DNA from 3 places in the Streptomyces sp. NPDC012825 genome. Region 2 is predicted to be linked to each of the others. Evidence: riboswitches for the same ligand, from Rfam matches in the RefSeq annotation. Region 2 holds a riboswitch; each other region holds the start of a gene.
The links. A riboswitch is a leader RNA that binds a small molecule or an ion and turns the genes downstream of it on or off. The one in region 2 is predicted to bind cobalamin.
Positions count from the first base shown of each region.

Region 1: another riboswitch for cobalamin. It lies ahead of ACFY7E_RS13260 (CbtB-domain containing protein); the one in region 2 lies ahead of ACFY7E_RS04190 (ribonucleoside-diphosphate reductase subunit alpha).
Region 3: another riboswitch for cobalamin. It lies ahead of ACFY7E_RS15860 (cobalamin biosynthesis protein); the one in region 2 lies ahead of ACFY7E_RS04190 (ribonucleoside-diphosphate reductase subunit alpha).

Region 1 is NZ_JBIBBZ010000004.1:368,859-376,129, reverse strand. Features, by position in the region: gene ACFY7E_RS13275 (FecCD family ABC transporter permease) at 1-197, shown strand, start outside; gene ACFY7E_RS13270 (FecCD family ABC transporter permease) at 194-1,285, shown strand; gene ACFY7E_RS13265 (histidine phosphatase family protein) at 1,344-1,913, opposite strand; cobalamin riboswitch at 2,038-2,200, shown strand; gene ACFY7E_RS13260 (CbtB-domain containing protein) at 2,240-2,467, shown strand; gene ACFY7E_RS13255 (CbtA family protein) at 2,482-3,300, shown strand; gene ACFY7E_RS13250 (hypothetical protein) at 3,357-3,650, opposite strand; gene ACFY7E_RS13245 (hypothetical protein) at 3,669-6,002, opposite strand; tRNA gene ACFY7E_RS13240 (tRNA-Pro) at 6,006-6,077, opposite strand; gene ACFY7E_RS13235 (LacI family DNA-binding transcriptional regulator) at 6,309-7,271, shown strand, end outside.
Region 2 is NZ_JBIBBZ010000001.1:856,021-863,291, forward strand. Features, by position in the region: gene ACFY7E_RS04175 (hypothetical protein) at 81-1,061, shown strand; gene def (peptide deformylase) at 1,130-1,765, shown strand; gene ACFY7E_RS04185 (ribonucleotide-diphosphate reductase subunit beta) at 1,778-2,848, opposite strand; gene ACFY7E_RS04190 (ribonucleoside-diphosphate reductase subunit alpha) at 2,848-5,223, opposite strand; cobalamin riboswitch at 5,354-5,494, opposite strand; gene ACFY7E_RS04195 (GNAT family N-acetyltransferase) at 5,544-6,053, opposite strand; gene mctP (monocarboxylate uptake permease MctP) at 6,136-7,271, opposite strand, start outside.
Region 3 is NZ_JBIBBZ010000006.1:50,221-57,491, forward strand. Features, by position in the region: gene ACFY7E_RS15840 (hypothetical protein) at 1-419, opposite strand, end outside; gene ACFY7E_RS15845 (alpha/beta hydrolase) at 635-1,762, opposite strand; gene ACFY7E_RS15850 (anion permease) at 2,155-3,423, shown strand; gene ACFY7E_RS15855 (hypothetical protein) at 3,436-3,657, shown strand; cobalamin riboswitch at 3,777-3,908, shown strand; gene ACFY7E_RS15860 (cobalamin biosynthesis protein) at 3,943-4,914, shown strand; gene ACFY7E_RS15865 (cobyric acid synthase) at 4,911-6,467, shown strand; gene ACFY7E_RS15870 (putative cobaltochelatase) at 6,643-7,271, shown strand, end outside.

The DNA.
Region 1 (7,271 bases), on a different contig from region 2:
TCCGGGTCCTGGTGGGCGCGGACTTCCGGATGCAGATCCTGTTCACCGCGCTCGCGGGCCCCACGCTGCTGCTCCTCGCGGACGTCGTCGGCCGGGTCCTGCTGCGTCCCGAGGAGCTGATGGTCGGCGTCGTCACCGCGTTCGTGGGCGCGCCGGCGCTGCTCTTCGCCGTCCGTCGTATGAGGGGAGCGGCATGAGGACCGCAGAACAGGCCGAGGCCGGGACCGGGAGCCCGGCCGTGGCGCCGTCGCGCCCCGCGGGCCGCGTCCTCGTGCGGGTCGGACCCCTGGTCGCGATCCCCGTGCGCCGCTCCTCCCTGGTCGCCGCCGCGCTGTCGGTGCTGCTGCTCCTGGGGGCGGCCGTGGCGACCCTCTCGACGGGCAGGCTGGGCATCGACCTCGCCGACCTGCCGTCGGCGCTCATGGGCGAGGCGACGGGCAAGAACGCCTTCGTCCTGAACCGGCTGCGCGGTCCCCGGCTCGTGGTGGCCGTCGCCACCGGCGCGGCCCTCGGCCTGTCCGGGGCCCTCTTCCAGTCGGTCACCCGCAATCCGCTGGGCAGCCCCGACGTGATCGGGCTCGGCGCCGGTTCGGGAGCGGGAGCCGCGGCCGCCGCGCTCTTCTTCCCCGACACCGTCCCGGTGTCCGTCGGCGCCCTGGTCGGCGCGGTCGCCGCCATGGGGCTCGTGTACGTCTCCACCGGGACCGGGTTCCGCAATCCGGGGCGCCTGGTCGTGGCGGGCATCGGCGTGGCCGCGATGTCGACGGCCCTGACCCAGTACGTGGTCTACGCCGTCGAGCGCGACAAGGCGAGCGCCCTGACCGCGTACATCAACGGCAGCCTCTCCGCCCGTTCCTGGGACGACGCGACGGTCATCTGGGTGGTGCTGCTCGTCTGCCTGCCGCTCGCGGCGCTCCTCGCGCGGCCTCTGAGCATCGGCGAGATGGGCGACGACCTCTCCACCGGTCTGGGCGTCCGCCCGGACCGGACCGCGACGGCGGCGGTCGCCCTGTCGATCGTCCTGTCCGCGGGCGCGGTCAGCGTGGCCGGCCCGATCGCCTTCATCTCCCTGACGGCGCCGCAGATCGCCAAGCGGGTCACCCGCAGCGGCGGCCCGCAGCTGGTCATGTCGACCCTGCTCGGCGCGCTGCTCCTGGTCCTCGCGGACCTCGCGGCCCAGCAGCTGCCGCTCTTCGACGACCTGCCGGTCGGTCTCTACACGATGGCCGTCGGAGGGGCGTACCTGGGCTATCTGCTGCTGAGGGAGTGGAAGCGGCCCGTCTAGCGGCGCGCGTACGGCGGGAGGGAGGGGGCCACCGGGTGGCCCCCTCCCTCCTTCCGTGTCAGCCGGTGAGCGGCTCGCCGGCGCGCAGGTTCCAGCGTCCGCCGCGTCCGCTGAGGTGAACGGCCGTCAGGGGGCGGACGTCCAGGCGCCAGGCGGTCGCGTCCGGCACGCCGAGGGCGTGGACCGTCGCGGCGCGGACGACGTCGGGCTCGACGACCGCCGTGACGCGTCCCGATCCCTCCAGGAGCGCGTCGAGCCAGGCCCCGACCCGGACGCGCAGGTCGCGGAGGGACTCCCCGCCGTGCGGCGCGGCCTCCGGGTCGGACAGCCAGACGGCGAGCGCGGCCTCCTCGGTGGCGGCGACCTCCCCGAGGGTCCTCCCCCGCCACCGGCCCATGGCGCAGCCGGCCAGCCCGGTCACCGGTTCGGCCCGCAGGCCGAGGGCCCGCGCGGTGCCGAGGCAGCGCGCGGACGGCGAGGCGTACGCGCGCACGGCGGGGTCCGGGGCGGTCGCGAGGGCCTCGGCACGGGCGAGTCCCGCCGGGTCGAGGGGGCCGTCGTCGTCGAACCGGACCTCGCGCAGCGCGTCGTTCACGGCGGGCGGGACGAGCGTCAGCCGGACTGTCATCGGGATCCTTCGCGGTCGGCGCCGGTACGGGGCGGCGGGTGGTCCCCCGTACCGTACGGGGCCGCCGGCGGACGGGAGTTCCGCCCGGAGGCGCACGGAAAGTGATCCGGGCCTCACGCTCTTAACAATGTTCACGTCACGCGGTACCGTCAGGCGACATTTGAACAGCGTGACGACGGCGATACGGAAGTCCGGTGGGAAACCGGCACGGTCGCGCCACTGTATGCCGAGGCTTCCCCTGGCGGGGGAGGCCGCGGTGAGTCAGACCCGTGGACCGTCGTCCTGCACCACCGTCTGGGACGCGAGTTCCCACAGGAGGTTTCATCATGGCCGAGGCCGTCGTCTCCGCTGCCGTTTCCACCCCTTCCGTCGCCGTACCGGCTCCGCTGCCCGTGCGGGCCGTGCTGCCCTGGGCCTTCTTCGTCGGCCTTCTCGCGCTGATCGCGCTGTACTTCGTGGGCGCGGAGCAGGGCGCCACGTCCCTCTTCGCGGGCTCCGACGTGCACGAGTGGGTGCACGACGGGCGCCACCTGCTCGGCTTCCCGTGCCACTGAGGGGCGACGCGCACATGCACGCCTCGACTGTGAGAACCCTGCTGATCCGCGGCATGCTCGCGGGTCTGATGGCCGGTCTGTTCGCCTTCGCCGTGGCCTACGTGGGCGGTGAGCCCTCCGTGAACGGCTCCATCGCCGTGGAGGAGGCCCAGGCCGCCCAGGAGGCGGCCCACGCCGGACACGGCGGCCACGGCGGCGCGGGAGCGGCCGCGGAGGAAGAGGAGGAGGTGGTGGTCAGCCGTCCCGTGCAGTCCACCCTCGGCCTGGCCACCGGCGTCCTGGTCTACGGGGTGGCGCTGGGCGGCATCGCCGCGCTCGCCTTCTCGTTCGCGCTCGGCCGCGTCGGCCGGTTCGGTCCGCGGGCCACCGCGGCGCTGACCGCCGCCGCCGCCTTCACCACCGTCTACCTGGTGCCGTTCCTGAAGTATCCGGCGACCCCGCCGGCCGTCGGCAACCCCGACACCATCGGGAAGCGCACCACCCTGTTCTTCCTGATGATCCTGCTCAGCGTGCTGCTCGGCGTCGTCGCGGTGATCGCCGGGCGCCGTCTGGCGCCGCGCCTGGGCAACTGGAACGCGAGCCTGGCGGCCGGCTTCGGCTTCGTCGTCGTGACGGGCATCGCCTTCGCGGTCCTGCCGGCGAACGACGACGCGGTCAAGGCGGGCTTCCCCGCCAAGCTGCTGTGGGAGTTCCGGCTGGCCTCGCTCGGCGTCCAGGCCGTGCTGTGGGTGGTGTTCGCCGTCGTCTTCGGACACCTCGCCCAGAAGGCCCTGGCCGCCCGGACGGCCGGCGCGGAGACCCCGGCCCGGGTCGGGGCCCCGGCCGCGGGCTGACCACCGGCGCGTACGACACCGCCCCGCGTGCCAGGAGCACGCGGGGCGGTGTCGTGTCACGCGCCGTCGTCGCCCCGCTCCGGGGGCGGGCACTCCGGTGGCGGGTCGCCCAGTTCCGGGTGGTCCGTGGCGTACCGGTCGCCGTGGATCACCTGCATCGCCCAGTGCCAGGGGTGCTCGTGGAAGACGAGCCGGCGGTACGGCTCGCTCTCCGGCTCGTACGGGTAGAACTCCAGGGCGTCCCGCTCGGCCTGCTCCGGCGTCCTGCCGCCGTAGCGGCGCATGACCCAGGCGTAGCAATGCCGCTCGCCGTGCAGTTGGTCGAGGTATTCCGCTTCGTCCGGTGTCACGTCGCCACCCTAGGCGGATCACGCCCGTGCGGGCCGGTCCCGGTTCCCGCACAGCCAGTGCTCGCCCGTCGTGGTCCACCCGGTCAGCCGCCGGGCGCGTCCGGCGTCCGCCGTGCCGTCGGCGGCGAAGGAGCCCCCGTCGGCGACCCTGCGGAGACCGGCCAGGGCCGGTGCCAGACGGGCGGCCACCGGGGCGGGGTGACGGGCGGTCTCCTCCGGCAGCCCGGCCAGCACCCCGGCCGCCGTCGCCCCGTCGCACAGCGACAGGTGGAACAGCATCTGCCGCCAGGCGTACGCCGCGTCCTTCACCGTGCCGAGCGGGCGCCGCTCGTGCCGGGCCCGGTCCGTCAGACGGCACACCGCGGCGAAGCAGCGGCGGGCGAGTTCCGCCCGGCCGGAGGCGGGCGTGACGCCGACGCGGTGGACCAGGACGGCGAGGTTGTGGGTGGTGAGGATCTGGGCCCGCTCGATCACCGCGCCGTTCTCCGCCACGCTCCCGAAGCCGCCGGAGGGGCGCCGGCCGGCCCGCTCGTGGCAGAGGGCGGCGAAGTCCGGCGCGTGCCGGGCGCCGCTGCCCCGGAGCGCCGGCCGCCGGGGACCCTGTTCGGTCAGGACGTGGACGGCCGCGTAGTCGATGCCGTAGTACCTCTCGTACAGCGAGCCTTCGAGCAGTTCCCCCGCCACGGCGGCCGCGGCCGCGAACTTGGGGCTGAAGGTGCTCGTGAAGATGTCGGCGGCCAGCTCCTCGACCAAGGGCGCGTCCAGACCGGTCCGGCGCGCGAGCACGGCGAGTTCGCGGACGGGCGGGTTGGGCAGCAGGGTGCCGGGGAAGCCGTTCACGGCGACCTCGGCGAGGTGCCGCAGCGTCGCGTGGGCGGAGTCGCGGACGCGCGCGTCGGAGCGGTGCTGCGCGGACACCGCGCGGACCCAGGGCAGTTCCTCGGGCCGGACCTGCCGCTCCAGGTCGAACAGCAGCAGCGAGCGGCGATTGCCGAACGCCCGGTGGTTCGCGGCCATGAGCGCGCGCAGCGGCGCGTCCGGGTGGGCCCGGGCCGTCTCGGCGGCGACGAGCTGGGGCACCAGCTCGGCCAGCACCTCGGCGGAGGGGATCACGCCGGACTCCACCAGGACGGGCAGGGGCGCGCTGCGCGCCCTCTCGACCACACGGCGGACCGCGGGCGGCACGGCCGTGCCCGCGGGCAGGCCGGAGCGCCGCTCCTCCGCCCCGGTGACCGGGACGAGGAGCGCGGCCGGGTCGGTGGCGCCGGCGTCCTGCGGAAGCACGGACATCCGGTCGGCGACGAGGTGGGCGAGGTCGTGGTGGGCGGGCAGCGCGGCCTGGGACGCCCGGGCGTCGCGCACCGCCGTGTGCCGCTCCGAGCCGGGCAGGCCCCGCTTGCGGACCATCGAGGCGGCGGCGTGCCGCAGGAGCCCGAGGCGCCGCGGGTCGGGCGGACGGCCGGCGACGGTCTCCTCCAGGGCCCCGCGCAGGATCCCGAGGTTGCCCCTGGGGTCGCGGTGGCCGCGGCAGCGGGTGTGCTCGCGGGCCAGGAGCCGGTAACGGTCGAGGAGGGCGGCGCCGCGCGCGTGCCACCCGTCGCCGGGTGCGCGGCCGAGGACCCGGTGGTCGGGTCCCGCCGTCTCCAGCCAGTGCCGGAGCAGGTCGTCGGCGAAGGGCCGCCAGACGCGGAGCGCCTCGCGCTGGGTCTCGACGGCGTCGTTCGGGCCCCGGCGGGCCAGGGCGGCCCCGGCCTGCGCGACGGTCCGGCGGTGTACGGCGTCGGTGGCGGGCGCCGGGATCGCGGACGGGCGCGGGGCGAACCGCAGCGTGGCCGCGAACGGGCTTATCTCCCGGACGAGTTCGAGGGCCGCGTCGGTCTCCCCCGCACGCACCAGCCAGGCCACCGTGAGCAGCGCGGCCTCCTCGGGGACGGTCACCTCGTAGCGGGTGCCGTCGAGCAGTGCCCACAGTTCGGCGAGGCCCTCCTCGGTGAGGTGGTGGGCGAAGAGGGCCTCCCGGTCCTCCGGCACCCCGGCCTTCCGCGCCGCCTCGGCCTCGTACGGCAGGAGGGGCCCGCCGGCCCGGGCGGCGCCCGTGGCGAAGCCGCCGCGCAGCACCTCCGGGGTGACCCAGGCGGGCAGGCCTCGGACGGGAGTGCGCGAGCCGACCCGCAGCGTGCCGGCGGCCATTCCGGCGAGCACCCGGCGCCGGCCGCGGACGCGTTCCTCGGCACGCGCGCGCGTGGCGGGGTCCGCGTGGGTGAGCGCGGTGACGAAGGCACGGGCCGGTCGGCCCTCGGCGTAGGAGGCGGACGGGATCGGCGGCGGCTGCTTGTCAGCGTGAGCGTCCATGAGCCGACGTGGCGGGTTCCGCCCCCGCGCCCTCCGGGTCCCGAGCCCGGCGCTCTGCTGCTGAGCCACACGTCGTGGGGCCCGGTCCACCGGACCGGCCCCGGGGCCCGGCGGTAGCGAGGGCGCGGGAAAGGGGGCAACGAGGTTTCCGGGAAGCGGTGTCCGCGGGGACACGTTCCTCTTGGGAGCGCTCTCAGAAGGTGGGGGCTACAGATACCCTGACCGGAGGAGAACGCGCGCCGTACCCGTGCGCGTCCCGTACGACCCGGTACACCGCCCAGCCGACGCAGTCGAGGAGCGCCCGCCTTGCCCGAGCAGACCACGGGGCCCCGCCCCACGCTGGAAGCGGTCGCCGCGCGCGCCGGCGTGTCCCGCGCCACGGCCTCCCGGGTCGTCAACGGGGGCGCGGGCGTGCGCGCCCCCCTGGTCGAGAAGGTGCGCAGGGCCGTCGAGGAGCTCGGCTACGTCCCCAACCACGCGGCCCGCACCCTGGTCACCCGGCGCAACGGCGCCGTGGCCGTGATCATCGCGGAGCCCGAGTTCCGGATCTTCTCCGACCCGTTCTTCGAGCAGCAGGTGCGCGGCATCAGCCGGGAACTGACGGCGCACGACTCCCAGTTGGTGCTGCTGTGGGTGGAGGGCCCGGGAGACCACGAGCGGATCGCCCGCTATCTCGGCGGGGGGCACGTCGACGGCGCGCTCGCGTTCTCGCTGCACAGCGACGACGCCCTGCCGGCCGTGATCGAGGGGGCCAGGATCCCGGTGGTCGTCGGCGGGCGGCCCGCCCCCGGCACCGATCCCGCCGTGCCCTTCGTCGACTGCGACAACCGGGGCGGCGCCCGGGAGGCGGTGCGGCACCTGGTGGGCCTCGGGCGCCGGACCGTCGCCCACGTCTCCGGCCCCGCCGACCAGACGTCGGCCGTCGACCGGCTGCACGGCTACCGGGACGTCCTCCCGGACGCCGGTCCGGAGCTGCTGTGCGCGGGCGACTTCACCGAGGAGAGCGGCGCGCGGGCCATGGCGGAGCTGCTCGACCGACGGCCGGACGTGGACGGGGTGTTCGTGGCCAACGACCTGATGGCGTCGGGCGCGCTGCGGACCCTGCGGGAGCGCGGGGTGCGGGTGCCGGAGGACGTGGCGGTCGTCGGCTTCGACGACATGGCCTCGGTGGTCGACAGGACCTCCCCCGCCCTGACCACCGTGCACCAGGACGTCGAGGGCATGGGCCGGCTGATGGTGAAGCTGCTGATGCGGCTGCTCGACGGGACC
Region 2 (7,271 bases):
ACCCATGGGTAATGAGCGCGCGTCCGACCGGGCATGGTTGGATGCGAACAAGAGGGTGAAGCGACCGGCAGGCGGGAATCGTGAAGATCTTCGGGAAGGTACGGCATCGGCCCTCCGCCTCGTGGCGGCAGGCCACCGACCGCGCGTTCACGCTGATCGGCGACGGCCGGTACGAGGACGCGGGCGCGCTCCTGACGCGCGCGGCGGACCTGGAGCCCTGGCTCTCCGAGTCCTGGTTCAACCTGGCGCTGCTGCACAAGTTCCGGCACGACTGGGAGCAGGCCCGCGCCGCCGGGCTGCGCGCGGTCGCCCTGCTCGACAAGGAGACCGGCGCTCCCGACTGGTGGAACGTCGGCATCGCCGCCACCGCGCTCCAGGACTGGCCGCTGGCCCGCCGCGCCTGGCAGGCGTACGGACTGCGGGTGCCCGGGGCCGCCTCCGGCACGGGCGAGCCCGCCGGCATGGACCTGGGCAGCGCCGCCGTCCGGCTCTCGCCCGAGGGCGAGGCCGAGGTCGTGTGGGGCCGCCGGCTCGACCCGGCCCGGATGGAGGTCCTCTCCATCCCGCTGCCGTCCTCCGGGCGCCGCTGGGGCGAGGTCGTCCTCCACGACGGCGTGCCGAACGGCGAGCGGACCACCACCGCCGGGCCCTCCTACCCGGTCTTCGACGAGATCGAGCTGTGGGCGCCCTCGCCCGTCCCCACCTGGGTGGTCCTCCTGGAGGCCGCCACCGAGGCCGACCGGGACGCCCTGGAGCAGCTGGCCGCGGAGGCGGGCTTCGCCGCCGAGGACTGGTCGTCCTCCGTGCGGCTGCTCTGCCGCGCCTGTTCGGAGTCGACCATGCCGAGCGCCGAGGGCGAGGGCGAGCACTCCGACCCGCACGACCACAGCGAGCCGGGTCACCCCGGGCCGCTCGGCCACCGCTCGCCCGGCGAGCTGTGGGTGCCGGAGCGGGAGTGCGGCATCGCGGCCCCGGCCGGGCTCGTGCGCGGGCTCCTCGACGGCTGGGTGGCGGACAGCCCGGACAGCCGCGAGTGGCGGGATCTCGAAGAGGTCTGCTGAGCGGGTCCCGCCCTTCCCCGTAGGCTGTCCTCCGACGGAATCGGGTTTTCAGGAAGGCGCGGCCGGACATGGCGCAGCAGGAGACGGACGAGCAGACGCAGATCAACGACGGCTTCGTCGTGGACACGGAGGACTGCGAGGCGCGCGAACTCGCCCACCGTGAACGCGGCAAGGCCCGACCGATCACGGTCGTCGGCAACCCCGTGCTGCACAGGGAGTGCAAGGACGTCACCGCGTTCGACGACGAGCTCGCGGCCCTGATCGACGACATGTTCGCCAGCCAGAAGGCCGCCGAGGGCGTGGGCCTGGCCGCGAACCAGATCGGCGTGGACCTCAAGGTCTTCGTCTACGACTGCCCGGACGACGAGGGCGTCCGGCACACCGGCGTCGTGATCAACCCGGTCCTCCAGGAGCTCCCGGCGGACCGCCGCGTCCTGGACGAGTCCAACGAGGGCTGCCTCTCCGTGCCGACCGCCTACGCCGAGCTGGCCCGCCCGGACTACGCCGAGGTCCACGGCCGGGACGCGCAGGGCAACCCGATCAAGGTGCGCGGCACCGGCTACTTCGCCCGCTGCCTCCAGCACGAGACGGACCACCTGTACGGCCGCCTCTACATCGACCGCCTCTCCAAGCGTGACCGCAAGGACGCCCTGCGCCAGATGGAGGAGGGCACCCCGCGCTACGAGACGGTCCCGAACGACTGATCCACGTACGTCCTAGAAGTCCTCGTCCAGGTCCACCGAGCCCTCGACCGCCACCTGGTAGGCGGACGGGCGGCGCTCGAAGAAGTTGGTCAGTTCCTGGACGCCCTGGAGCTCCATGAAGGAGAACGGGTTCTCCGAGCCGTACACCGGGGCGAACCCGAGGCGCTGGAGGCGCTGGTCGGCGACGCACTGGAGGTACTCGCGCATCGACTCGGTGTTCATGCCCGGCAGGCCGTCGCCGCACAGGTCGCGGCCGAACTGGAGCTCCGCCTCCACGGCCTCCCGCAGCATGTCGGTGACCTGCCGCTGGAGCTCGTCGTCGAAGAGGTCCGGCTCCTCCTTGCGGACGGTGTCCACGACCTCGAAGGCGAAGTTCATGTGCATCGTCTCGTCGCGGAAGACCCAGTTGGTACCGGTCGCCAGGCCGTGCAGCAGGCCCCGGGACCGGAACCAGTACACGTAGGCGAAGGCGCCGTAGAAGAACAGGCCCTCGATGCAGGCGGCGAAGCAGATCAGGTTCAGCAGGAAGCGGCGGCGGTCGGCCTTGGTCTCCAGGCGCTCGATCTTCTCGACCGAGTCCATCCAGCGGAAGCAGAACTGCGCCTTCTCGCGGATGGAGGGGATCTCCTCGACGGCGTCGAACGCGGCGGCGCGGTCGTCCGGGTCGGGCAGGTAGGTGTCGAGCAGCGTCAGGTAGAACTGGACGTGCACGGCCTCCTCGAAGAGCTGCCGCGAGAGGTAGAGGCGCGCTTCGGGGGAGTTGATGTGCTTGTAGAGCGTCAGGACCAGGTTGTTCGACACGATCGAGTCGCCCGTCGCGAAGAAGGCGACCAGGCGGCCGATCATGTGCTGCTCACCGGGGGTGAGCTTGGCGAGGTCGGCGACGTCCGAGTGGAGGTCGACCTCCTCGACGGTCCAGGTGTTCTTGATGGCGTCCCGGTAGCGCTCGTAGAAGTCCGGGTAGCGCATGGGACGGAGGGTGAGTTCGAAGCCCGGGTCGAGGAGGTTCTTGGAGTCAGGGGTGTCGGCACGCAGTGCCGTCGTTGAGGGGCGGCGGTCGGGCGACGGGAGGGCGGAGCTCATTACTGGCAGGCCTCGCAGGACTCGGGGTTTTCCAGGGAGCAGGCGACCGCGTCGGGGTCGGCGGCCTGCTGGACGGGGATGGGCGCGGCGGCGGCCGTCGACGCCTGGGCGGCGCGGGCGATCCGGGTGGCCGGGCGGGAGCGCAGGTAGTACGTCGTCTTCAGGCCCTGCTTCCAGGCGTACGCGTACATCGACGACAGCTTGCCGATGGTGGGCGTCTCCAGGAACAGGTTCAGCGACTGCGACTGGTCCAGGAACGGGGTGCGGGCGGCGGCCATGTCGATCAGGCCGCGCTGCGGGATCTCCCAGGCCGTGCGGTACAGGTCGCGCACCTCGGCCGGCACCCAGGTGAAGCCCTGCACCGAGCCGTTGGAGTCGCGCAGCGCCTCGCGGGTCTGCGCGTCCCACACGCCGAGCCTCTTCAGCTCGTCGACCAGGTACGAGTTGACCTGGAGGAACTCGCCCGACAGCGTCTCGCGCTTGAACAGGTTGGAGACCTGCGGCTCGATGCACTCGTACACGCCGGCGATCGAGGCGATCGTCGCGGTCGGCGCGATGGCGAGGAGGAGGCTGTTGCGCATGCCGACGGCGGCGATCCGCTCGCGCAGGGCCGTCCAGCGCTCCGGCCAGTTCGGCTCGACGTCGTAGTGGTCGGGGTGCAGCACGCCACGGGCCGCGCGGGTCTTCTCCCAGGCCGGGAGCGGGCCGTTGCGCTCGGCCAGGTCGGCGGAGGCCTCGTACGCGGCCAGCATGATCCGCTCGGCGATGCGGGTGGAGAGCGCCCGTGCCTCGGGGGAGTCGAAGGGCAGCTTCAGCTGGAAGAAGACGTCCTGGAGGCCCATGGCGCCCAGACCGACCGGACGCCAGCGGGAGTTGGAGCGGCCCGCCTGCTCGGTCGGGTAGAAGTTGATGTCCACGACCCGGTCGAGGAAGGTGACGGCCGTGCGGACGGTCGCGTCCAGACGCTCCCAGTCGATGTCCGAACCGACCACGAACGCGCCGAGGTTGACCGAGCCCAGGTTGCAGACCGCGGTCTCGCCGTCGTCGGTGACCTCCAGGATCTCGGTGCAGAGGTTGGAGGAGTGGACGGTGTGGCCGGGCTCGGCGGTCTGGTTGGCCGTCCGGTTGGAGGCGTCCTTGAAGGTCATCCAGCCGTTGCCGGTCTGGGCCAGGGTCCGCATCATCCGGCCGTACAGGTCGCGGGCCGGCATCGTCTTGCGGGCCAGGCCGGCCGCCTCGGCCCCGCGGTAGGCGGCGTCGAACTCGTCGCCCCACAGGTCCACCAGCTCGGGCACGTCCGAGGGGGAGAACAGCGACCAGTCGGCGTCGGCGTTCACGCGGCGCATGAACTCGTCCGGGATCCAGTGCGCCAGGTTCAGGTTGTGCGTGCGGCGCTGGTCCTCGCCCGTGTTGTCGCGGAGCTCCAGGAACTCCTCGATGTCCGCGTGCCAGGTCTCCAGGTAGACGGCGGCGGCGCCCTTGCGGCGGCCGCCCTGGTTCACGGCGGCGACGGAGGCGTCGAGGGTCTTCAGGAACGGCACGATGCCGTTGGAGTGCCCGTTGGTGCCCCGGATCAGCGAACCGCGGGCGCGGATGCGGGAGTACGAGAGGCCGATGCCGCCCGCGTGCTTGGAGAGGCGCGCGACCTGGTGGTAGCGGTCGTAGATGGAGTCCAGCTCGTCCTGCGGGGAGTCCAGGAGGTAGCAGGAGGACATCTGCGGGTGGCGGGTGCCGGAGTTGAAGAGCGTGGGGGAGGACGGCAGGTAGTCCAGCCGGCTCATCAGGCCGTACAGCGCGGTCACTTCGTCGAGCGCGCGGACGCTCTCGTCCTCGGCCAGGCCGCAGGCGACGCGCAGCATGAAGTGCTGCGGGGTCTCGATCACCTTGCGGGTGATCGGGTGGCGCAGCAGGTAGCGCGAGTAGAGGGTCCGCAGGCCGAAGTAGCCGAAGCGGTCGTCGCCGGCCCGGTCGATCGTGGCGTCGAGGCGGTCGGCGTGCAGTGCGGCGAACCCGGCGGTGCGGTCGGCGATCAGGCCCTCGCGGTGGCCGACGGCCACCGAGGAGGAGAAGTTCACCGAGCCCTGGGAGGCGGCCTCGTCCGCGATGGTGATCGTGAGGAGCCGGGCGGCGAGCCGGGAGTACGCCGGGTCCTCGGCGATCAGTCCGGCGGCCGCCTCGGTGGCCAGCTCGCGCAGCTCCGCCTCGTCCGCGGCGGCGCTACGGCCGCGGAGCGCGGCGGCGGCGACCTTGCCGGGGTCGGTGTCGGGGAGATCGGCGGTGAGGTCGGTCAGGGTCCGCAGCAGTACGGTCCCGGGGCCGTCGCTCTCGACCGCGGAAGCCTCGGCCGAAGCCGGATCGGCGGGCGCGATGGTCACGTGGGGGCTCTCCCTCGCTCGGCTCGGGGCCTCGGCGGGGGAAGGGCGGACGGGCGGGCGTCCACGCACGACGCACCGCGTCCACCGGCCCACTCCGCGAGGCCCGGACGTCTGTGGCACCCGGAACGGAAGGACCGGGCGCACCGTCGGCAGGTGTTCGGACTCACCTCGGACGAAACCGCACGAAGTACACCGTTGCGGGACAGTTCCGGATTCGCGCCGGATTCCCCTGCGTCGACAGCGAGGACGAGCATACATGTGGGGGGTGCCGCTCATGGCACCCCCCACATGTTGTGTCGCCCCCCGGAGGGGAGTTGGGCTCAGAACTCCAGGGAATAGGTGCGCAGAGAGTGATCGGGGATCGGCTCCCAGTCCCGGTGCGGAGTGCGGACGAAGCCCGTCCGCTCGTAGAGCCGGTGCGCCGCGACCATCCCGGCGGCCGTGGAGAGCACGATCCGGGCGCATCCCGGGAGGGCCCGGGCCCGGTCGACGCAGGTCCGTACGAGCGCTTCCCCGACGCCCCGGCCGCGGGCCTCCCGGGCGACCACGAGCATCCGGAACTCGGCCTCGCCGGGCACGGCGATGTCGGCCCACGGGGTGCCGCCCCGGGCGAACGTCACGCCGCCGATGATCCGGCCCGCCGCGTCCCGGGTGTCCTCCGCGACGAGGACCTCGCTCTCGCGGGCCCGCCGCGCGGTGTCCCGCAGCACCCCCAGATAGAAGTCGTCGGCCCCGTGTGCCAGCAGTCCGTCGTCCAGATAGGTGCGCCCGGTCAGTTCGCCGAGCACCTCGTACTCCTCGGGCCGTACCGCCCTGATCGTGAAGTCCATGGGGGAAGTGTGCCCGCCGGGGACGCGGCGGGGCCCGGGACCTCCTGGTGGAGGACCCGGGCCCTTTTCCGTGCGGGTGGCGTCAGTGGGTGGGCGCGGTGACCTTCTCCATCTCGACCTGTACGCCGGGGTCGCCGGCGTCGGCCGTGTAGTCCGACGGGGAGGTCTCGTCGATGCCCTCGGGGGCCTTGAGGGCCTTGAGGACGAAGGTGAGGACGACGGTGACCACGACGTTGAGGACGAAGGCGGTGAGACCGATGTAGCCGATCTCGCCGATGCCGGGGATCTCGGCGGAGGAGCCGCCGAAGTGCTTCTGGGTCGGGCTGGCGACGCCGTAGGCGGCGAGCGTGCCGTAGGCCATGCCGACCGCCCAGCCGGCGAGCAGCGCCCAGCGGTGGAACCAGCGGGTGAACAGGCCGCCGACCAGGGCCGGGAAGGTCTGGAGGATCCAGATGCCGCCCAGGAGCTGGAAGTTGATGGCGACCGTCTTGTCCATGGTGAGGACGAAGGCGAGGGCGCCGACCTTCACCAGGAGCGAGACGATCTTGGAGACCTTGGTCTCCTGCGCCGGGGTCGCGTCCTTCTTGATGAAGTCCTTGTAGATGTTCCTCGTGAAGAGGTTGGCCGCGGCGATGGACATGATCGCGGCCGGGACGAGCGCGCCGATGCCGATCGCGGCGAACGCGACGCCCGCGAACCAGTCCGGGAACATGGTCTCGAAGAGCTGCGGGATGGCGAGCTGGCCGTTCTTCACCTGGATCCCGGCGGCGATCGCCATGAAGCCCAGCAGCGCGAGCAGGCCCAGCATCAGCGAGTACAGCGGCAGGATCGTGGTGTTGCGGCGGATGACCTCGCGGCTCCGGGACGACAGCGTCGCCGTGATGGAGTGCGGGTACATGAAGAGCGCGAGCGCCGAGCCGAGCGCGAGCGTCGCGTACGTCCACTGGCCGGCCTCGCCGGGCACGAGCGCGCCGCGCGGCTTTCCGGTCGCCGGGTTGGTCTGCGCGTACGCCTCGCCCGCCTTGGCGAAGATCTCGTCGAAGCCGCCCAGCTTGATCGGGATGTAGATGATCGCCACCGCGATGACGATGTAGATCAGGGTGTCCTTGACGAAGGCGATGAGCGCGGGGGCGCGCAGGCCCGAGGAGTACGTGTAGGCCGCGAGGACGCCGAAGGCGATGAGCAGCGGCAGGTCCTTGACGAACCAGTGCGTGGTCT
Region 3 (7,271 bases), on a different contig from region 2:
ACGGCGGAGTCGTCGCGGTCCCAGGCGTGCAGCCGCCAGCCGGGGCGGACGGTCTCGCCGTGGAGTTCGACGAGTCCGGCGAGCCGGGCGCGGTCCCAGCCGGCCCGGACCTGGCCGGGCGTCAGGTCGAGCGCGGCGGCGGCCCGTTCCTGCGGGGGGACGGCGTCGGGGCCGGTGCGGGGGGCCGTCCGGGTCCCGCCCTCGACGGCGGCCCAGCGGGCGATCCGTACGGCGTCGGCGAGGACGTGCCGGGCCTGGCGGGCGAGTTCCGCGCGGGGCGGAGTGCCCTCGGGCGGCCGCGGCGCCGGCCGGGTGCGCCGGGTCGTCACGGCCCGTCGGGCGGTGGCCAGCGACCGTGGGCGGACGAGTCGGAGTCTGGAGTTGCGCGCCAATGGTTCATCGGGCTTTCGAGACGTCACGGGGGCAGTCTTCCCGCTGACGGCCCGAAAGCCCAATCGGAACCGGCCGCGCCGTCGGAACGGGCCCCGCGGAGACCCTGCGGAAGCCTGGCGAAGACCCGGCGGAGGTCCCGCGAGGACTTCGGGAAGACCCCGCGAAGGCCTCGGGGCGGACTCCCCCGGTCGGCGCGGAGGGTGCCTCGGGGCAGAGGGGGGCCTCGGAGCGGGGAGAGGTCTCAGAGCAGAGGAGTGAGGAAGCGGCGCAGGGACTCCTCGTAGCGGACCGGGTCGGGGTTCCACATCGCCGCGTGCGGGGCGTCCCGGACGGTTCTGAGGCTGATCAGGTCGGGGTGGCGGGCGGCGAGTTCGACGGAGGGCTCCCAGGGGGCGATCGCGTCCTCGGGGCCGTGGAAGAGGAGGGCCGGGGCCCGCAGGGCGCCGGGGCCCGAGGCGAACTGGAGGAGGTCGCCGTGCGGGCCCGTCCTGCCCCGGGCGGCGCGGACGGCGAGCGGGACCAGGAACCCGGGCACGTGCCGGGCCGAGGCGAGGTTGCGGAGGGTGACCTCCCAGTCCAGGACCGGGGAGTCGAGGACGAGGCCGGCGATCCGGTCACGGACCCCCGAGTCGGCGGCGGCGCGCAGGGCCATCGACGCCCCGGGGCCCCAGCCGTGCAGGACGACCTTCTGGGCGCCGCGCCGGACGGCGTAGCGGAGGGCGGCGTCGACGTCGCGCCACTCGGAGTCGCCGAGGTGGGTGAGGCCGTCCGGGGAGGGCGGGGCGCCCTCGTCGCCCCGGTAGGCGGGGACGAGGACGGGGATCCGGTGCCGGTGGTAGAAGGGGACGACGTTCAGCGGGTGCTCGCGGGTGGCGCCGAGGCCGTGCAGGGCGATCACCCAGGTGGTGCGCGGGGCGGGCACGAGCCAGGCCGGCAGGGGGCCGAGTTCGCCGGGGATCTCCACGTCCTCGTGGTCGAGCCCGAGGGCGGTCGCGGGCGTGCCCCGGTGGAGTCCGGGGGTGAGCCGGACGCGGGCGCCGGGCCCGGGGGTGCCGAGCTCGATCCGCTCCAGGCGCCGGACGACGGTGTCGGCGGTGTGCGGGGTCCGGAGGAGGACGGGGCCGAGGACGGCGTGCAGGCCGGGGCCCTCCATGCCGTACGTGCCGGGGCGCAGCGAGGCCAGGCTGCGGGTGAGGGTGATCCGGTCGGGGCCCGTGGCGTGCACGGTCAGCCGGGGATCGCCGGGCAGGGGACGGACCGACGACGCCCTGAGGGCGAGGTCGCTGGCGTACCGGCCGGCCGCGACCGCGGCCGCGCCGACACCGAGCAGGGTGGTGACGGCCGCTGCCGTCGCTGTAGCCGGGCGCACACCCCCAGTGTCCGCAGGACGGGGCCCGGGTGCCACCGGAGGGCCGTACCGGGAGGAAAGGGGCGCCCTCCGGATCCGGAAGGCGCCACTCGGGGGAGTGACGCGGGTCTCCTCGGCGGGGTCCCCCGGTCGGGTGGTCCGGTCCGGGGAGCGGAACGGGGCGGCGGGGGAGGAACCGGGACAGGCCGCCGGGGCCTTGCGAGGGCTCGGATTACCCGGGGTCGCGGGGCGCCCGCATCCTGGACGCCCCTCCCCCGGGCCCCCTCCGGAGCGCTGAGCGGAATCTCCTGACACCGGTTAGGGACACCACGCCGCCCGCCCCAGTTCATCTTCCGTTCATCCAGGTTGCTTACGTTCGACCAGCCACTGACGTCGAACGATTGCCTGGGTAAATGGAACACATCACGCTGCTGCTCGCCATTGTGGTCGTGACAGCTCTCGTGTTCGATTTCACGAACGGTTTCCACGACACCGCCAACGCGATGGCCACGACCATCTCGACCGGTGCGCTCAAGCCCAAGACGGCGGTGGCCATGTCCGCCGTGCTCAACCTCGTCGGCGCGTTCCTGTCCGTGGAGGTCGCCAAGACGATCTCCGGCGGGATCATCAACGAAGAGGGCATCCGGACAGAGGTGATCTTCGCCGCGCTCGTCGGCGCCATCCTCTGGAACCTGCTGACCTGGCTGCTCGGACTCCCCTCCAGCTCCTCCCACGCGCTCTTCGGCGGCCTCATCGGCGCCGCGGTCATGTCGGCCGGCTGGTCGGCCGTGAACGGCTCCACCATCATCACCAAGGTCCTCATCCCGGCCGTCGCCGCGCCGGTCGTCGCCGGGCTCGCCGCGATGGCCGCCACCCGGCTGACGTACCGGATCAAGGCCGACCCCGAGGCGAAGGCCACGGCCAAGGGCTACCGGGCCGGCCAGATCGCCTCCGCCGGTCTCGTCTCCCTCGCCCACGGCACCAACGACGCCCAGAAGACGATGGGCATCATCACCCTCGCCCTGGTCACCCAGGGTGTCGTCGCCCCCGGCTCGAACCCGCCCCTGTGGGTCGTCGTCTCCGCCGGTGTCGCCATCGCGCTCGGCACCTACCTCGGCGGCTGGCGCATCATCCGCACCATGGGCAAGGGCCTCACCGACCTCCAGCCGCAGCAGGGCTTCGCCGCCCAGACCAGTGCCGCGACGGTCATCCTGGCCTCCTCGCACCTCGGCTTCTCCCTCTCCACCACCCAGTCCTGCTCGGGTGCCGTGATGGGCGCCGGCCTCGGCCGCAAGGGCGGTGTCGTCCGCTGGTCGACCGCGACCCGGATGTTCGTCGCCTGGGGCCTGACCCTGCCCGCCGCGGGCCTGGTCGGCGCCGGCGCCGAGTTCCTCACCAAGCAGGGCGCCTGGGGCATCGCCGTCGTCGCGGTCCTGCTGGTGGCCGGTTCGGGCGTCATCTGGGCGCTCTCCCGCCGCAAGCCGGTCGACCACCACAACGTCACGGCCGACGACGTGGAGGCCGAGGAGCCCGCGGGCGTGGTGACCACCGCCATCGCGGCCGTCACCCCGCCGCCGGCCGGCTCGGTCGCCGCCGTCACCGACGAGGACCTCAAGGCGACCATCCTCGCTCCGGCCCCCACCGACCCGACCGCTCCCCCGGCCCCGGCCGCGAAGGTCTAAGGAAAGAACCGCATGAAGATCGACTGGGCAGCCCTCGGCTCCGTCTTCGGAGTCAGCCTCGTGGCGACCGTCGCCCTGGTGGGCCTCTTCTCCCTCGGCATCGTCGGCCTCACCAAGCAGGAGGAGGCCGCCGCGCGCGGCGGTTCCGCCGCCCTGGCCCGCACCGGCGCCTACGCCTGCTTCGGACTGTGCCTGGCGGCCGTGGCGTACGGCATCTACCTGATCGTCGTCTGACGGTCCCCGCTCCACCGGCCGGGCGGTCCCACCTTCGGGTGCGGACCGCCCGGCTCCTTTTCTGTGGTGCTCCGCACAGTGCGCCGCCGCAGGTCAAGGGTGGGTTGACGCCCGTTCTCGGGGCGTGGTGGACTGCCGAGGCCATTACGGCGGCAGCAGAGGAAGTCCGGTGCGAATCCGGCACGGTCCCGCCACTGTGACCGGACCCCAGGGTCCGGGAGTCAGGAACTCTCGCCGCCGGTCACGTCGATCCAGGGCGCGGACCCTGAGTGAGGACATAGCGCCATGCCCGGCCGCAGCAGAGCCACCGGTGTCTTCGCGTACGGAGCGGCCGCGGGCCTCGCCGTCGACCTGCTCCTCGGCGACCCCCGCCGGGGCCACCCCGTCGCCGCGTTCGGCCGGACCGCCGCCGCCGTCGAGCGGCGTCTCCACCACGACCACCGCGGCTGGGGGGCCCTGCACACCGCCGTCTGCGCCGGTTCCACCGTCGCCCTCGGCGCCCTCGCCGCCCGGTCCGTCCGGGACCGTCCGGCCGCCGCCGTCGCGCTGACCGCCGCCTCCGTGTGGGCCGTCGTCGGCGGTACGACCCTGGGCCGGGAGGCCCGCGCGATCGGCGGGGCGCTCGCCGCCGGGGACCTGGAGACGGCTCGGGAGCGCCTTCCGCACCTGTGCGGGCGCGACCCGCAGTCCCTGGACGGCCCCGCGATGGCCCGCGCGGTCGTCGAGTCGGTCGCCGAGAACACCTCGGACGCCGTGGTCGGCGCCCTGTTCTGGGGCGCGGTCGCGGGCGTGCCGGGGCTCGTCGGCTTCCGGGCCGTCAACACCCTGGACGCGATGGTCGGCCACAAGTCGCCCCGGTACCGCCGCTTCGGCTGGGCCTCGGCCCGCCTCGACGACCTGGCCGGCTGGCCGGGCGCGCGTCTGACGGCCGTGCTCGCGACCGTCGCCGGCGGGAACCCGCGCGGGGCCGTACGGGCCTGGCGGGCGGACGCGTCGAAGCACCCGAGCCCCAACGCGGGCCCGGTCGAGGCCTCCTTCGCGGGCGCGCTGGGCGTACGGCTCGGCGGCACCCTCTCGTACGCCGGGCGCGTCGAGCACCGGCCGGTGCTGAACGGGGAGGGGCGGGCCGTCGGGGTGGCCGACGTCGAGCGGGCGGTGGCGCTCTCGCGCCGGGTGACCGCCCTGACCCTGGCCGCCTGTGTGGGCGGCCGTCTGATCGCCGACGCCGTGCGGCGCGGGAAGCGGAGGAACGCATGAGGGGCGGAAGGGGCGGGGGTCTGCTCGTCGCCGGGACCACGTCCGACGCGGGCAAGAGCGTCGTGACGGCCGGGATCTGCCGCTGGCTGGTCCGCAAGGGCCTGAAGGTGGCGCCGTTCAAGGGGCAGAACATGTCCCTCAACTCCTTCGTCACGCGCGAGGGCGCCGAGATCGGGCGGGCCCAGGCCATGCAGGCGCAGGCCGCCCGGGTCGAGCCGACCGCGCTGATGAACCCGGTGCTGCTCAAGCCCGGGAGCGACCGCTCCAGCCAGGTCGTCCTGATGGGGAAGCCGGTCGGTGAGCTGAGTGCCCGTGGGTTCTTCGGGGGGTCCGGGGGGTCGTCCCCCGGAAAGGCCCTGCACGGAGGGAGACAGAAGGAGCTGTTCGAGCCGGTCATGGCGTGCCTGGAGGAGCTGCGGAGCACGTACGACGCGGTGATCTGCGAGGGCGCCGGCAGCCCGGCCGAGATCAACCTGCGGCGCACCGACATCGTGAACATGGGCGTGGCGCGGGCCGCGCGGCTGCCCGTGGTGGTGGTCGGGGACATCGACCGGGGCGGGGTCTTCGCCCAGTTCTTCGGCACGACGGCGCTGCTGTCCCCCGAGGACCAGTCGCTCGTCGCCGGGTACCTGGTGAACAAGTTCCGGGGCGACGTGAGCCTCCTCGAACCCGGGCTCGACATGCTGCACGGCCTGACCGGGCGCCGGACCTTCGGCGTCCTGCCGTACGCGCACGGGCTCGGCATCGACGAGGAGGACGGGCTGCGCGTCTCCCTGCGGGGCGCGGTCCGCGAGTCGGTGGTGGCGCCGCCGGTCGGCGCGGACGTGCTGCGGGTCGCCGTGTGCGCCGTACCGCTGATGTCGAACTTCACGGACGTGGACGCGCTGGCGGCCGAGCCGGGCGTGGTCGTCCGGTTCGTGGACCGGCCCGAGGAGCTGGTCGACGCGGATCTCGTGGTCGTACCGGGCACGCGCGGCACGGTGAAGGCGCTCGCCTGGCTGCGGGAGCGCGGCCTCGCGGACGCCCTGGCGCGGCGCGCGGCCGAGGGCCGCCCGGTCCTCGGCGTCTGCGGCGGCTTCCAAGTCCTGGGCGAGCGGATCGAGGACGAGGTCGAGTCGCGGGCCGGTGTGGTCGACGGGCTCGGACTCCTTCCCGTATGGGTGCGGTTCGAAGCCGCGAAGACCCTGGCCCGGCCGGTCGGCGAGGCGCTCGGCGAGCGGGTGGAGGGGTACGAGATCCACCACGGCGTCGCGGACGTGCGGGGCGGGGAGCCGTTCCTGGACGGGTGCCGGGTCGGCTCCGTGTGGGGCACCCACTGGCACGGCTCGCTGGAGAGCGACGGCTTCCGGCGCGCGTTCCTGCGGGAGGTCGCGGCGGCGGCCGGGCGCCGGTTCGTCCCGGCCCCGGACACGTCGTTCGGCGCGCTGCGCGAGGAACAGCTCGACCGGCTCGGCGACCTGATCGAGGAGCACGCGGACACGGACGCGCTGCTGCGGCTGATCGAGGAGGGCGCCCCGGCGGGGCTGCCGTTCGTGCCGCCGGGGGCGCCGTGAGCACCGCCGGTCACGGTGTCCCCGTACGCACGGGGAGCGCGGAGCCCGCACGGCCGTCGACCCGGCCGCCCCAAGACCGTCCCCGCGTGCGGGGAGCCATCGGCTCCATGATCGTCCCGCATGCCCGTACCGCCACGTCCGATCACCGCACTTCACCCGAGAGGGGCACCCGTTGATGGCCTCGGCCTCCTACCCGTTCAGCGCTGTCGTCGGCATGGACGACATGCGGCTGAGCCTGCTGCTCAACGCCGTCTCGCCCGCCATCGGCGGTGTCCTCGTCCGCGGTGAGAAGGGGACGGCGAAGTCCACCATCGTGCGCGGCCTCACCTCGCTGCTGCCGCACATGGACGTCGTCGCGGGCTGCCGCTTCTCGTGCGCGCCCGAGGCGCCCGACCCGCAGTGCCCCGACGGGCCCCACGAGCCCGGGGACGGGGTGTCGCGGCCGACCGCCCTGGTCGAACTGCCCGTCGGCGCCTCCGAGGACCGGCTCGTCGGCTCGCTCGACATCGAGAAGGCGCTCGCGGAGGGCGTGAAGGCCTTCGAGCCGGGGCTCCTCGCCGGCGCCCACCGGGGCATCCTGTACGTCGACGAGGTCAATCTGCTGAGCGACCACCTGATCGACCACCTCCTCGACGCCGCCGCCATGGGCTTCTCGAACGTCGAGCGCGAGGGCGTCTCCGTGCGGCACGCCGCCCGGTTCCTGCTCGTCGGGACCATGAACCCCGAGGAGGGCGAGCTGCGGCCGCAGCTCCTCGACCGGTTCGGGCTGACCGTGGAGGTCGCCGCCTCCCGCGAGCCCGAGCA